DNA from 2 places in the Brevundimonas pondensis genome. Region 2 is predicted to be linked to the other one. Evidence: predicted binding sites of a transcription regulator. Region 2 holds the regulator's gene; the other holds the start of a gene.
What was found. Region 2 encodes LexA, which represses DNA repair genes until DNA is damaged. Its sites were predicted from a motif close to ATGTTCNCNANNTGTTCT; they were not measured.
Positions count from the first base shown of each region.

Region 1: the regulator LexA is predicted to act here: its motif matches at 2,269-2,286, upstream of IFE19_RS08400 (ImuA family protein).

Region 1 covers NZ_CP062006.1:1,679,699-1,687,549, forward strand. The annotation lists gene IFE19_RS08385 (DNA polymerase III subunit delta') at 1-367, shown strand, start outside; gene IFE19_RS08390 (TatD family hydrolase) at 364-1,149, shown strand; gene IFE19_RS08395 (MBL fold metallo-hydrolase) at 1,146-1,970, shown strand; gene IFE19_RS08400 (ImuA family protein) at 2,287-3,075, shown strand; gene IFE19_RS08405 (Y-family DNA polymerase) at 2,966-4,525, shown strand; gene IFE19_RS08410 (error-prone DNA polymerase) at 4,522-7,851, shown strand, end outside.
Region 2 covers NZ_CP062006.1:1,798,369-1,806,219, forward strand. The annotation lists gene IFE19_RS08895 (anthranilate synthase component II) at 1-289, shown strand, start outside; gene trpD (anthranilate phosphoribosyltransferase) at 294-1,328, shown strand; gene trpC (indole-3-glycerol phosphate synthase TrpC) at 1,325-2,122, shown strand; gene IFE19_RS08910 (hypothetical protein) at 2,167-2,370, opposite strand; gene lexA (transcriptional repressor LexA) at 2,665-3,357, shown strand; gene IFE19_RS08920 (ComEC/Rec2 family competence protein) at 3,338-5,392, opposite strand; gene gltX (glutamate--tRNA ligase) at 5,511-6,926, shown strand; gene gltA (citrate synthase) at 6,992-7,851, shown strand, end outside.

The DNA.
Region 1 (7,851 bases), 120 kb from region 2:
CGCCGACATGGCCGGCGGATCGCCGGGCGCGGCCCTGGCTCTGGCGTCCGGCGCCATGCAGGAAGTCGACGCCCTGGCGCGCAACTGGGTGTTCGGCGACGCCGTGGATCGCGCCGAGCAGTTGGCGGTCGCGGACGGTTTTCGCGGCGCCGAGGGTCAGGTCCGGTTCGAGGCCCTGATGGACCGGCTGATCGCGGCGGTGAAGGCCCGGGCGCTGGAGGCGCCGGCGGGGCAGGGCGCGCGCTGGGCCGAGCTGTGGACCCGTCTGGCCGAATTGCCTGACCGCACGGCGTCTATCAATCTGGACCGCGCCGACGTTCTGGCCGGCGCCCTGGCCGACATCGCCCGTACCAAGGCCCTGAGATGATTATCGACAGTCACGTCAACCTGCACGCCCCCCAGTTCGACGAGGACCGCGACGCCGTCATCGCTCGCGCCCGCGAGGCCGGGGTGCGTCTGATGGTCGAGATTTCGGACAAGCTGTCGACCTTCGAGGCCACGCACGCCCTGGCCATGGCCCATGACGACATCTGGTGCACGGTCGGCGCGCACCCGCACGAGGCCAAGGACCATGTCGAGCTGACGGCTAACGAACTGGTCGCCCTGGCCCAGCGACCGCGCGTCATCGGCATCGGCGAATGCGGTCTGGACTTCCACTACGATCTCAGCCCTCGCGACGAGCAGGCGGCGGTCTTCCGTCAGCACATCGACGCCGCCCGTCGCACCGGCCTGCCGCTGGTGGTGCATACCCGCGAAGCCGACGACGTCATGGCGTCGATCCTGCGCGAGGAACACGCCACGGGATCGTTCAAGCTGCTGATGCACTGCTACACTAGCGGTTTGGAACTGGCTGAAACAGCAGCGGAACTTGGCGCCTGGTTCTCCGTTTCCGGCATCGCCACCTTCAAGGCGGCGGAAGACGTGCGCGAGGTCATTCGCCGGATGCCTGAAGACCGGATCATCGTCGAAACCGACTGCCCCTATCTGGCGCCCATCCCGCATCGCGGGCGTCGCAACGAACCAGCCTATGTGGGACTGGTGCTGCAGAAGCTGGCGGAAGTCCGGGGCTGGACGCCTGAAGAAGCCGATCGACGCACGACCGACGCCTTCTTCGCCCTGTTCGACCGTATTCCTCGGCCCGCCGAATGAGCAGGCCGGGCGAACTGGAGATCGTCATTCTCGGTTGCGGCTCGTCCGGCGGCGTGCCGCGCGGCGATGGTGACTGGGGCGACTGCGATCCTGAGGAGCCCAGGAATCGTCGTACCCGCTGCTCCATGCTGGCGCGGCGTTACGGCCCGGACGGAACCACCAGCATCCTGATCGACACTTCACCGGACCTGAGGCAGCAGGCGCTGATGGCGGGCGTCACTCATGTCGATGGTGTTCTCTATACCCACGATCATGCGGATCAGACCCATGGGATCGATGATCTGAGAGTCTTCGCCACGCGGACACGGCGGAGAATAACCGCCTGGATGGACTCTGCGACACACTCGGCGCTCACGAAGAGGTTCGACTACATCTTCGAAAGTCACCATGGCTACCCGGCTATACTGGAAGCCCGGCACATTCCACCACATGGTGTGCCGTGGAGCGTGGAGGGGCGCGGAGGGACCATTCCGGTCGTGACCTTCGACCAGCGCCACGGCCCGATCCGCTCGGTCGGCTACCGGCTCGGAGGCGTCGCTTACTCCAGCGATGTCTCGGATCTGGACCAATCCGCCCTGCAAACCGTAAGTGGCGCTGACCTGTGGGTTCTGGACGCACTGCGTTACGCGCCACACCCAACCCATGCGCATCTGGACAAGGCGTTGGACTGGATTGCTCGAGCAAACGTTAAGCGGGCGCTTTTGACCAACCTCCACATTGATATGGATTACAATGCTTTGCGCAGGGCGCTTCCCGACAACGTCGAGGTTGCGTTTGATGGCTGGAAAGATCGACTGCCCCTGAACTCATCGCCATCATGAACACAGCGGTTAGGGACGACGTTAAAAATTCGCCTAAGATATATTATGCGAAGCGAACACGAGTTGGCTAGTGTTGCACCATTCCTAGCACCATAGCTCGAAGCCCCACTGCGCAGCCCCGCTCTTTTCGATCCTCATGGTTCCGGCCCGATAGTCTCCGCCATCATCGGCTGACCTTCCGCATTCGCGCTTTCCGCACATGGCTGACTCGTTCGGCGATCCGTCTGCCAGGATGCTGCATCCCGAACTACGTAAACTCCAGTCTCAATGCGGCCTCGCTTGACACCCCCCTGAGCGCCGAGCGTATATGGAACATATGCGGAACATTTATTCTCAGCCTGACGCTCTGGCGGCGCTGAAGACTCGCCTGGAGGCCCTGGATCGGGCCGGCGGTCGTCGCGTCGGCGCGGGCGTGCGCGCGGGAAGCGACGACGCCTTCGCGCCGCTGGCTACGGGTGTTCTGCATGATCTCTACGCCGCAACACCCGCCGACGCGGTGACGGTCAACGCCTTCGGGCTGGGCATGGCGCTGCGGGCGGCGGCGGGGCGGCCCATCGTCTGGGGCCTGCATGAGATGATGGCCCAGGAGGCGGGAGGGCCGCACGGTCCGGGCCTGCATGAGATGGGCTTGTCGCCGTGCGACCTGTTGCTGGTGCGCACACGCGACGTGCAGACCCTGTTGGCCGTGGGCGAAGAAGCCCTGCGCAGTCCCGCCGTGGGCGCCGTGCTGTTGAGCGCCTGGGGCGAGGCTAGGGCCTTCAGCCTGACGGCCAGCCGGCGACTGGCGCTGGCGGCCGAGACGGGCGGTACGACCCTGTTCCTGGCGCGGGCGGGCGCCCTGCCCTGCCCCAGCGCGGCCGAGACCCGCTGGTCGGTGGCGTCCTGGGCTTCAGAACCTCTGGAAGGCGGAGCGCCGGGGCGGCCGTCTTTTTCGGCGACCCTGCTGCGGCGGCGCGGCGGCGGGGCGACCGGGACCTGGATCATGGAGTGGGATCGTGAACAGCGAACCTTCCGTCCGCCCGCGCCGCTATCTGGCGGCCTGGTTCCCCTGGCTGCCCAGCGACCGGCTGCGGCGGCAGGAGCGGTGGGACGACACGCTGCCTGAGGATGCGCCACCCGTCGTCCTGGCTGAAAAGATCAAGGGCGCGCTACGGCTGGCCGCTGTCGATCCGGCGGCGGCGCGGGCGGGGTTGACCCCCGGCCTGGCCCTGGCCGATGCAAGAGCGCGGACCCCCGCCCTGCGCGTCGTCGCCCATCGACCGGACCTCGACGACGCCCTGCTGGGACGGGTGCTGGAGGATTTCGGCCGCTTCACCCCCATGATCGCGCTGGACCCTCCGCATGGCCTGATATTGGACGTGACCGGCTGCGCCCACCTGTTCGGCGGAGAGACAGGCCTGATGCGGACGGTCCAGGCGCGGGCCGAACGCGCCGGACTCAAAATCCGGTGCGCCCTGGCCGGAACGCCCCAGATTGCTCGCGCCCTGGCCCGCTTCGCCCCCGGCGGCCGGTTCGAGCCCGGCCAGGATCGCGCCGCCGCGCGCCGCCTGCCGGTCGCCGCCCTGGAGCTTTCGGACAAGGAGGACGAGGCCCTGCGCCGTCTGGGCCTGAAACGGCTGGCCGATCTGGACGACCGGCCCCGCGCGCCCCTGGCCGCCCGTTTCGGCGCCGACTTCCCGACCCGACTGGCGCGGGTTCTGGGCGACGAGGACATGCGCATCACCCCGCATCGTCCGCCCGCCCCCGTGGTGGTCGACCGCGTCTTCTTCGAACCGATCTCCGCGCCCGAGGACGTGGAGCGGGTCCTGTCCGACCTGCTGGTCGAGACCATGGACCGGCTGGATCAGGCGGGCCTGGGCGGCCGCGCCTTCGAGGCCGCCTTCTATCGCGTGGACGGCGAGACGCGCCGCGTCGTCGTTCGCACCGGCCGCCCGACCCGCGACGCCCCCGCGACCCTGCGGCTGTTCCGCGAGCGGATGGCGGCCCTGGCCGCCCCGCTGGACCCCGGCTTCGGCTTCGACCAGATGCGAATGTCCGTGCCCTGGACCCAGGTCCTGGCGCCGACCCAGCAAGGCCTGGAACGCGAGACGCCCGGCGAGGAGGCCTTCAGCCGCCTGATCGATCGGCTGACCGCGCGTCTAGGACCGGAGGCCGTGCTGCGCTTCGAACCCTTCGCCTCGCACATTCCCGAACGCGCGGCGCGACTGGTCCCGGCCGCCGCCCGTCATGGCGACGAGACCTGGCCCGACCTCGATCCCGACGATCCGCCCTTGCGGCCGCTTCAGATGTTCGACCCGCCCCAACCGGTCGAAACCCTGGCCGAGGTCCCCGACGGCTATCCGCTGAAGTTCCGCTGGCGCCGCGTCCTGCACGAGGTGACGCGCGCCGAAGGGCCCGAGCGGATCAGCGGCGAATGGTGGCGCGCGCCGAACCAGCGCACCCGCGACTACTACCGGGTCGAAGATCGGGACGGCCGTCGCTTCTGGCTGTTCCGCCAGGGCCTCTATGGCGAAACGCTCGAGCCGCGCTGGTTCATCCACGGCCTGTTCGCATGAGGAGGCTCGACCCTTGCGGGGCCTACGCCGAACTGGCGACGGCCAGCAACTTCTCCTTCCTGCGCGGCGCCTCGCATCCCAAGGACCTGGTGCTGACGGCGATCCAGCGCGGCCACGCCGGGCTGGGGCTGGCCGACCGCAACACCGTGGCGGGCGTGGTGCGGGCCTGGAGCGCGTTGAAGGAGATTCGCGTCGAGGGTCTGGCCCCGCCGGACAGGATGCGCGACGGCGGCAGTCCCGGCGAGATCGCCTTCATCGAGGACCCGCTCAATGATCCGGACCTGTCCGAAGAGGTGAAGCGCCGTGCGGCGGACTTCCGCCTGCTGACCGGGGCGCGGCTGGTCTTCAACGACGGGACGCCGGACGTCATCGCCTATCCCGAGACGCGGGCGGGCTGGGGGCGGCTGACGCGTCTGCTGACCCTGGGCAATCGCCGCGCGAAGAAGGGCGAATGCGAGATCGGCCTGCGCGACCTGCTGGCCGATCCGGAGGACCTGCTGCTGATCCTCGTCCCGCCGGACCGGCTGACAGGGCTGGAAGAGGTGCTAGCCCGCATGAACGCGGCGGCGCCGGGCGCGGTCTGGCTGGGCGCCGCCCTGCACAGACGCGGCGACGACCGGCGCCGGCTGGCCCGCCTCAAGGCCATGGCGGAGCGGGTGGAGGTTCCCCTGCTGGCGCTCAACGACGTCCTCTACGCCGCTCCCGACGACCGCGACCTGCAGGACGTCCTGACCTGCATCCGCGAAGGCGCGACCATCGAGACCGCCGGCCGCCGGCTGGAGGCCAACGCCGAGCGCTGGCTGAAGCCCGAGGATGAAATGGCCCGTCTGTTCAAAGACACGCCCGAGGCGGTGACCGAGACGACCGCCTTCCTGTCGCGGGCAAGCTTCGACCTGTCCGAACTCAGCTACCAATACCCGGAAGAGCCGGTCCCGCCGGGCTGGAATCCCCAAGCCTGGTTGGAGAACCTGACAGACCGTCATGCCGCCATGCGCTATCCCGACGGCGTTCCCGACAAGGTTCGGGTCTTGCTGGACAAGGAACTGGCCTTCATCGCCCGCAAGAAGATAGCCCCCTACTTCCTGACCATCTTCGACATCGTCCGCGTGGCGCGAGACAAGCGCATCCTGTGCCAGGGACGAGGCTCGGCGGCGAACTCGGCGGTCTGTTACGTCTTGGGCATCACCTCGGTGGACCCGATGGAATCCGACCTGCTGTTCGAACGCTTCCTATCCGAGGATCGCAACGAACCGCCCGACATCGACGTGGATTTCGAGCACGAGCGGCGCGAGGAGATCATCCAGCATATCTACGAACGCTATGGTCGCCATCGCGCCGGCATCGCCGCCACCGTCATCCATTTCCGCCCGCGTAGCGCCATCCGCGAGGTCGGTAAGGCCCTGGGCCTGACCGAGGACGTCACCGCTCGCCTGGCCGCCAGCCACTGGGGCAGTTGGGGGACCGAGATCGGCGACCATCATGTCGTGCAGGCGGGGTTGGACACGACCAATCCCATGATCGCCCGCGCGGTCGAAATGGCGGTGCGCCTGCTGAACTTCCCGCGCCACCTCAGCCAGCATGTCGGCGGTTTCGTTCTGACCCAGGGTCGTCTGGACGAGATGGTCCCCATCGGCAATGCGGCGATGCCGGACCGCACCTTCATCGAGTGGGACAAGGACGATATCGACGCCCTGCGCCTGATGAAGGTCGATGTGCTGGCGCTCGGCATGCTGACCTGCATCCGCAAAGCTTTCGACCTGATCCGCGCCCATGAGCACGAGGACTGGGAACTACACACCCTCCCGCGCGAGGACCCGGCCGTCTACAACATGCTGTGCCGGGGCCAGTCCATCGGCGTCTTTCAGGTCGAGAGCCGCGCCCAGATCAACATGCTGCCCCGGCTGCGGCCCCGCTGCCTCTATGACCTCGTCATCCAGGTCGCCATTGTCCGTCCCGGCCCGATCCAGGGTGATATGGTCCATCCCTACCTACGTCGCCGGAACAAGGAGGAGGCGGTCGCCTATTCCTCGCCGTCGCCCGATCACGGCCCGCCCGATGAACTGGAACAGGTGCTGCACAAGACCCTCGGCGTGCCCCTGTTTCAGGAGCAGGCGATGAAGCTGGCCATCGTCGCCGCCGAGTTCAGCGACGGCGAGGCCAACGGCCTGCGCAAGGCCATGGGGACGTTCCGCGGCGACGGCAGTCTGCATACCTATGAAACCCGGATGGTCGGACGGATGGTCGAACGCGGCTATGATCCGGCCTTCGCCCAGCGCTGCTTCGAACAGATCAAGGGTTTCGGCTCCTACGGCTTTCCCGAGAGCCACGCCGCCAGTTTCGCCCGACTGGTCTATGTCTCTTCCTGGATCAAGCACCGCCACCCGGCGGCCTTTACCTGCGCTCTGCTGAACAGCCAGCCCATGGGCTTCTACGCGCCCGCCCAGATCGTGCGCGAAGCGCAGGAGGTCGGCGGGGTCGAGGTGCGCCCTATCGACGTCTCGCACAGCGACTGGGACAACAGTCTGGAGGGGCCGGCGAGCGCCCCCGTCCTGCGTCTGGGCCTGCGCCAGATCGACGGCTTCAAGGAGGACTGGGCCAAGGCTCTGTCGGCGGCGCGGGCCGCGGCGCCCTTCGCCGATGTCGAAACCGTGGCCCGCCGCGCCGAACTGCCCGCCGCCGCCATGCGCAAGCTGGCCGACGCCGACGCCTTCCGCTCCCTGGACCAGGACCGGCGCGAGGCCCTGTGGGCGGTGCGCCGCCTGCCCGACGACGATCCCCTGCCCCTGTTCGCCGCCGCCGAGGCGCGCGAGCGCGGCGCTCGCGAACTGGGCGCAGAGCCCGACGCCCATCTGCCCCTGATGCCGCTGGGCGAGCACGTCGCCGCCGACTACCAGACCGCCCGCCTGTCGCTGAAGGCCCACCCCATGGCCATCCTGCGCCCCGTCTTCGCCGCTGAGCGGGTGCTGAGCTGCGCCGCCACCGAGGCGAAACGCGGCGGCTCCCTGGTGCAGGTCGCCGGCGTGGTTCTGGTGCGTCAGCGGCCGGGCAAGGGCAACGCCGTCTTCGTCACCCTGGAGGACGAGACCGGCATCACCAACGTGGTCCTATGGGCGCGGATGCTCGACCAGTTCCGGCGCGAAATCATGGGCGCCCGCCTGATGCAGATCGAAGGCCTGGTCGAGAAGAGCCCCGAGGGCGTCGTTCACGTCGTCGCCCGCCGCGTCATCGACCGCAGCGCCGAGCTGTCCCGCCTGTCAGAAGACCATGAGACCAATGTGCAGTTGGCCCGCGCCGACATCGTGGCTCACCCGCAACCCCCGCGCCAT
Region 2 (7,851 bases):
CGGCAAGACCTCGCCGATCGAGCATGAGGGTCACAGCCTGTTCAAGGGTTTGCCGTCGCCCTTCACGGCCACCCGCTATCACTCTCTGGCTGTGTGTCGCGAAACCCTTCCAGATGAGCTGGAAGTCACCGCCTGGACCGCCGACGGCGAGATCATGGGTCTGGCCCACCGCACACGGCCGATCCATGGCGTCCAGTTCCACCCGGAATCCATCGCCACCGAGCACGGCCACGAGATGATCGCCAACTTCCTCGATCTGGCGGGCGTCAAACGGCTGGCGACGGTCTGAGGCCATGGACGGTTTCAAGCCTCTGCTGGGCAAGCTGGTCGACGGACGCGTCCTGACCCCGGATGAAGCCCACGCCTTCTTCTCCGCCTGCCTGCGCGGCGAACCGACCCCGTCACAGGTCGCCGCCGCCGTCACCGCTCTGCGCATCCGCGGCGAGACGGTGGACGAGATCGTCGCCTTCGCCACCGCCATGCGCGACGCCGCCCTGTCGCTGGATCACCCCTTCGGCGAGGTGATCGACACCTGCGGCACCGGCGGCGACGGCCAGCACACCTATAACGTCTCGACGGCCGCCGCCTTCGTCCTGGCGGGCGCGGGGCTCAAGGTCGCCAAGCACGGCAACCGCGCCATCAGCTCCAAGTCCGGCTCGTCCGACGTCCTGGCGGCGCTGGGCGTCAACCTGGACGCCACCATCCCGCAACAGGCCCGCGCCCTGGATCAGGCCGGCATCGCCTTCTTGTTCGCCCCCACCTATCACGGGGCCATGCGTCACGTCGGGCCGGTGCGCGCCGAGATCGGTTTCCGCACGGTTTTCAATCTTCTGGGGCCACTTTGTAATCCGGCCCATGCGACGCGACAGGTCATGGGCGTCTATGATCCCGCCCTGCTGGAGCCTTTGGCCGAGGTCCTGGGCCGTCTTGGCGCGCGTCGCGCCTGGACCGTCCACGGTCAGGGCCTGGACGAGCTGACCACCACAGGCCAGACCGAGGTGGCGGAATGGAAGGACGGCGCCGTCCGCCGCTTCACCGTCACCCCCGCCGACGCCGGACTGCCGCTGGCGACGCTGGACGATCTGCGTGGCGGCGACGCCGAGCATAATGCGGCGGCGCTGAAGGCCCTGCTGGCGGGCGAGCGCGGTCCCTATCGCGACATCGTCGTACTGAACGCCGCCGCCGCCCTGGTCGTGGCCGACCGCGCCGCCGACCTGCGCGAAGGCGCCGAACTGGCCGCCGCCGTCATCGACGACGGGCGGGCAGCCGCCGCGCTGGAAACCCTGGTGCGCGTCACCAACACCCCCATCGATCCCGAGGCCGCATGACCGACGTTCTGGCGAAGATCGCCGCCTACAAGCGCGAAGACGTGGCCGCCCGCAAGGCCGCGACCTCACAATCCTCCATCGAGGCCCTCGCCGCCCAGGCCTCGGCCCCGCGCGGTTTCCGCGCCGCCCTGGAACGCGTCTCTGAGGACACCGGCCGCCCCGCCCTGATCGCCGAGATCAAGAAGGCCAGTCCGTCCAAGGGCTTGATCCGCGCCGACTTCGACCCGCCCGCCCTCGCAAAAGCCTATGAGTGCGGCGGCGCCACCTGCCTGTCGGTCCTGACCGACGGCCCCAGCTTCCAGGGCGATGACGCCTTCCTGGCCGCCGCCCGCGACGCCGTCGTCCTGCCCTGCCTGCGCAAGGACTTCCTGGTCGATCCCTGGCAGGTTGCCGAGAGCCGCGCCCTGGGCGCCGACTGCATCCTGATCATCCTGGCCATGGTGGACGACGCCCTGGCCGCCGACCTGCTGGCCGAGGCCGAGCGCTTCGACATGGACGCTCTGATCGAGACCCACGACGAGGCCGAGATGGCCCGCGCCTGCAAACTGGGCGGCGATCTGGTCGGCATCAACAACCGCTCCTTACGCACCTTCGAGGTCGACCTCGACGCCACCGAGCGCCTGTCCATGCTCAGCCCCGTCAAGGCCCTGCTGGTCGCCGAAAGCGGCATCTTCACCCCCGACGACGTCCAGCGCGTCGCCGACGCCCACGCCCAGGCCATCCTCGTCGGCGAAAGCCTGATGCGTCAGGAGGATGTTGAGGCGGCGACCAAAGCCCTGCTGTCGTTGAGCTAGTTTCTTGGAACGAGCCGCGCAGGTCTGGTGGAGGGCCGTTCGTGTCAAAACCCGATGACTTCGCTTTTACCACTGGGCTTGTTGGCGGAGAGACGATTCAATTCGCCGACGGGCGCTCGCCTGGGAAAATCGGTGCTGGTATTGCACTCAGCGAGGAAGCCTTTGACCTCGTTGAGCCCCATCTCCGCGCCGTAGCGCCAGATTGGACCGCGGGGCATCGATACGGCACGTTCGAACTGAATGCCCACGCCCGTGCACGCTTGGCCAAGCGCCTACGGAGCGAGGCTGACGTTCTCCCTGACGCAACATCTAGAGATGCATTGTTCAGGGCGTTGGCCGACTGGTTGGAAGAACGCACTGATGAAGACAGGCCGGTCAGCATCCTTGGAATCTAACGTCCGCTGCCCTCACGCTTATGAAAATCCTGCTGCCATTGGGGTTTGAGCGACAACGCCGGTCGAGCGCAGCCGAGTTGACATTCAGCAAGAACACTTACAGAACATCCTCAACGGTTCACGCCTTGTTCTGGAAGCCTTGCGCCCATGCTCACCAAGAAGCAGCACGAACTCCTGATGTTCATTCACGAGCGGATTCAGGAAACGGGCGTCTCGCCCTCCTTCGACGAGATGAAGGAGGCGCTGGATCTGGCGTCCAAGTCGGGCATCCACCGCCTGATCACGGCGCTGGAGGAACGCGGCTTCATCCGCCGTCTGGCCCACCGCGCCCGCGCGCTGGAAGTAACCAAGCTGCCTGAACAGGCCACGGCGGGCGCGCCGCGCGGCCACGCGGGCTTCAAGCCCGGCGTGATCGAGGGCGGCGGTCGTCCCAAGGCGGCCGAACCGGCCAACGACACGCGTGAACTGTCCATGATGGGCAAGATCGCAGCGGGCACGCCTATCGACGCCATCGAGCATGAGACCGCCCGCTATCCGGTGCCGGAGACCATGTTGGGCGCGGGCGAACACTATCTGCTCGAGATCGAGGGCGACTCGATGATCGAGGCCGGCATCCTCAACGGCGACATGGTCATCATCAAATCGACCGCCGACGCCTCGTCCGGCGAGATCGTCGTGGCCCTGGTCGAGGGCGAACAGGCCACCCTAAAGCGCCTGCGTAAAAAGGGAGCCTCCATCGCCCTGGAGCCCGCCAACCGCAATTACGAGACCAAGATCTACGGCTCGGACCAGGTCGCGGTTCAGGGCAAGCTGGTCGGCCTCATCCGCCGCTATCACTGAAGTCGGGGTCGGCCTGCCGCGTCCAGGGCCTCTGCCCCCTGACGTCCGCCGCCCACACGGCCTTCCATCCCGCGCCGACACGCCAAAGTTCGACCGAGCCGCCGCGCCCATAGTCCACGCCGTCCAGCACCAGCCGCCCTGCGCATGACGCGGGCAAGGACGGCAATTCAGCGCGGCTGCTGACGACCTCCGCCGAACGGCACAGGGCTTCCAACTGTTCCACCGACGGCGCCTTCTTGCCCCACCACAGCGCCACCGGCCCGGCCTCGCTGGTTTCCGGCGCGCAGAACGACCGCTTGCAGGTCCAGCCCTCCTTCGGCCTCGGCGTCAGTTCCAGTCCCCGCCGCCGCGACCACAGGTCCGCCGCGAACTGCCGCACGCCGGGCCGCACCACAACCGCCGCCTCGGCCTGACGCCAGGCTGCATTGGTCCCGCCATCCCCGATCCATAGATCGGGCGCCGCCGGACGCGGCCAGACTAGCACCGCCGCCGCCAGCGGCAGACCCAGCCAGCGCAGCCGTCCCCGCCACAGGCAGATGAAAACGATGCCGAGAAAAGCGACCGGCAGGGCCGCCGCTGGCGCGCTGGCGATGGCCTGCACCGCGCCCGGCAGGCCCGCCGTCCAGTGGCCGATGGCCAGCATCAGCTCAACGCCCTTGCCCGCCAGCCACAGGAAGGGCGCGCCCAGCCCCAGCGGCTCCAACGCCGCGCCCAACGCCAGGGCCGGCATCAGGATGAAGTCCGCGATCGGCGCCGTGCCCAGGTTGGCGATCAGGCCATAGACCGCGGTGCGGTTGAAATGCTGCATGGCGAACGGCGCCGTCGCCATGCCGGCCACCAGACTGGCCGTACAGGCGACCAGCAGCCAGCTTCCCAGCCGCTGCGTCGCCACGATGGGCCAGGGTGCGGAAATCTCCTTGATCCGGCGCGGCCAGACCTCGACCAAGGCCACCAGAGCGGCCGTCGCTGCGAACGACATCTGGAACCCCGGCGTGACGATGGCCTCGGGCTGCAGCAACAGCACCGCAAAGGCCGCCACCGCCAGGGCGTGCATGGTCACCGCCTGCCGGTCCAGCAGGATGGCGACAAAGGCGATGGAGGCGGTGATCGCCGCCCGCTCGGCCGGTGGCGGCGCGCCCGACACCACCAGATAGGTCCCCACCGCGATCAGACCCGCGACCGCCGCCACCTTCTTGCCCGACACCCGCAACGCCAGCCACGGCCAGACCGCGACGCCCAACCGCACCGCAAAGAAGACAAAGCCCCCGACAATGGCCATGTGCAGGCCCGAGATCGACAGGATGTGCGCCAGCCCGGAATCGCGCATGGCGTCCAGATCCTCGCGCCCGATCCAGGTCTCGTGCCCTGTGGTCATGGCGGCGGCGATCCCGCCAGTCCGCTCGCCCAACCGCGCCACGATCCGCTGCGCCAGGGCATAGCGGGCAGCATTGATCTTCATCGCCATCCGCACCCGCCACGGCGGTTCGGGCAGGACTGTCGGCCGCGTCTGGCCCAAGGCGAACAAGGTCCCGCCCATGCCCTGGAAGAAGGCGTTGCGACCGAAGTCATAGGCCCCCGGACTGGCTGGCGACGGCGGCGGGTTCAGAATGCCATAGAGCCGCACCGCCGTCCCCGGCGCCGGCGGCTCGCCTCGCACGGTGGCCCGCAACCGCACCGGCGTCGCCTCGGCCGCCAGTCCTCTGATCCGCACCGGCGCCACGACGATTCGTGCGCCGCGCTCGCCGGGACTATCGACATCCATGACCCAGGCCTCGACCACGGTGGGTTCGGCCAAGGCCGGCGCGATCGGCCCGCTGACCGCCTCGGTCCGCAGCTTGGCGACCGCCGCCCCGCCGCACAGGCAGGCCAGCATCAGCAGCATCAAGGTCCAGCGCCGCGCCAGCCCGTATCGCCGCCCCGCCAGCCACGCTGCGCCGGTCAACACCGCCGCTAGCATCAGCGGCCACCCCGCCGGTTCGGTCGTCAGGGTGAAATAGATCGCACAGCCACCGCCGAAGAAGACCGGCGCCCACAAACGCCAGCGGTCCGTCTGATCTGCGGCCTCGGCGCGCAGGGCCTCAAGAACCCTTACGGCAAGGCTTCGCTTTGGCGCGCGCGGGCGTATAAGGGCCTCCGCAACGGACCCTTCCTGAATGACCTCCCCCTCCTCGACTGTCGTCACCCGCTTCGCCCCCTCGCCCACAGGCTACCTGCATATCGGCGGGGCGAGAACCGCGTTATTCAACTGGCTGTACGCCAAGAGCCGGGGCGGCAAGTTCCTGATCCGTGTCGAGGACACCGACCGCGAGCGTTCGACCGACGACGCCGTGAAGGCCATCTTCGACGGCCTGTCCTGGCTGGAGCTGTTCGGCGACGAAGAGCCCGTCTTCCAGTTCGCCCGCGCCGACCGCCACCGCGAAGTCGCCGAGCAACTGCTGGCCTCGGGCCACGCCTACCGCGACTTCCTGACCGCCGACGAAACCAACGCCCTGCGCGATCAGGCCAAGGCCGAGGGCCGCGACTTTGTCTCGCCCTGGCGCAACCGCGAACCGACCGTCGACGACCTGGCCAAGCCCTCCACCATCCGCTTCCGTCGCCCGCTGGATCAGGCCGTGGTCGTCGATGACGCGGTGCAGGGCAGCGTGCGTTGGGAATCTTCGTCGCTGGACGATCTGGTCATCGTCCGCTCGGACGGAGCCCCGACCTACAACCTCGCCGTGGTGGTGGACGACCACGACATGGGCGTGACCCACGTCATTCGCGGCGACGACCACCTGAACAACGCCGCCCGCCAGAGCCTGATCTACGACGCCTTGGGCTGGACCCGCCCGACCTTCGCCCACATCCCGCTGATCCACGGCCCCGACGGCGCCAAGCTGTCCAAGCGCCACGGCGCGCAAGCGGTGCATGAATACGCCGAGATGGGCTATCTGCCCGAGGCCATGCGCAACTATCTGGCGCGCCTGGGTTGGGCCCACGGCGACCACGAACTGTTCAGCGACGAACAGGCGATCGAATGGTTCGACCTGTCGGGCATCGGCAAGGCCCCGGCTCGTCTCGACTTCGACAAGCTGGCCCACGTCAACGCCCACTGGATCAGGCTGGCCGAGGACGATCGCCTGGCCAAGCTGACGCTGGACGCCCATCTTGCCGCCGGGCGCGCCCTGCAGCCCGACGACGAAGCCCGCCTGTTGCGCGCCATGCCCTTCGTCAAGGATCGCGCAAAGACCATCCTCGAACTGGCCGCTCAAACCGACTTCGTGCTGAAGGCCCGCCCGCTCGTCCTAGACGAGAAAACCCACGGTTTGCTGAGCGGCGAAGGCGGTGAAAGAATTTCACGACTCCGTGAACGACTCGGTCTTTTCCAGAGCTGGGACGTTTTCGCCCTCGAAGCTGAGCTTAAGGCGTTCGCCGAAGAAGAAGGCGTAGGCTTCGGAAAAATAGGGCCTTCCATGCGCGGCGTTCTGACCGGCGGATCGGTGTCGCCCGATATTGCGAGAATTCTTGCCGCCCTGGGACGCGACGAAGGTCTGGGGCGCTTGGATGATGCGCTGCAACAGACTAAGTGAACACCCATAACCATGCAGGCTGGACGCCTCCCCGCGCCCGGCCCGAAGAAAAATAAGGGGCCTAGATGACTGAACAAGCGAAACCCGCCGGCACGGCGACCTTCACCTACGGCGACAAGAACGTCGAACTTCCTGTCCTCGCGGGCTCCACCGGACCGGACGTCATCGACATCCGCAAGCTGTACGGCGCGACCGGCGCCTTCACCTTCGACCCCGGCTTCACCTCGACGGCGGCCTGCGAAAGCGCCCTGACCTTCATCGACGGCGACGAAGGCGTTCTGCTGCACCGCGGCTATCCGATCGACCAGTTGGCCTCGAAGTCCAACTTCCTCGAAGTCTGCCACCTGCTGCTGCACGGCGAACTGCCGACCGCCGCCCAATACGAGAAGTTCGAAGAGAACATCACGCGGCACACCATGCTGCACGCCCAGTTCGATCGTTTCTTCGAAGGCTTCCGCCGCGACGCCCACCCCATGTCGATCATGGTCGGCACCGTCGGCGCCCTGTCGGCCTTCTATCACGACAGCCTGGACATCCATGATCCGGTGCAGCGCGACATCTCGGCCATCCGCCTGATCGCGAAGATGCCGACCATCGCCGCCCGCGCCTACAAGTACCACATCGGTCAGCCCTTCATCTCGCCGCGCAACGATCTGTCGTACGCCGAGAACTTCCTGCGCATGTGCTTCGCCGTCCCGGCCGAGGACTATCACGTCGATCCGGCCCTGGTTCGCGCCATGGACCGCATCTTCACCCTGCACGCCGACCACGAGCAGAACGCCTCGACCTCGACCGTTCGACTGGCCGGTTCGTCGGGCGCCAACCCCTTCGCCTGTATCGCCGCCGGCATCGCCTGCCTGTGGGGCCCGTCGCACGGCGGCGCCAACGAAGAAGCGCTGAACATGCTCAAGGAAATCGGTACGCC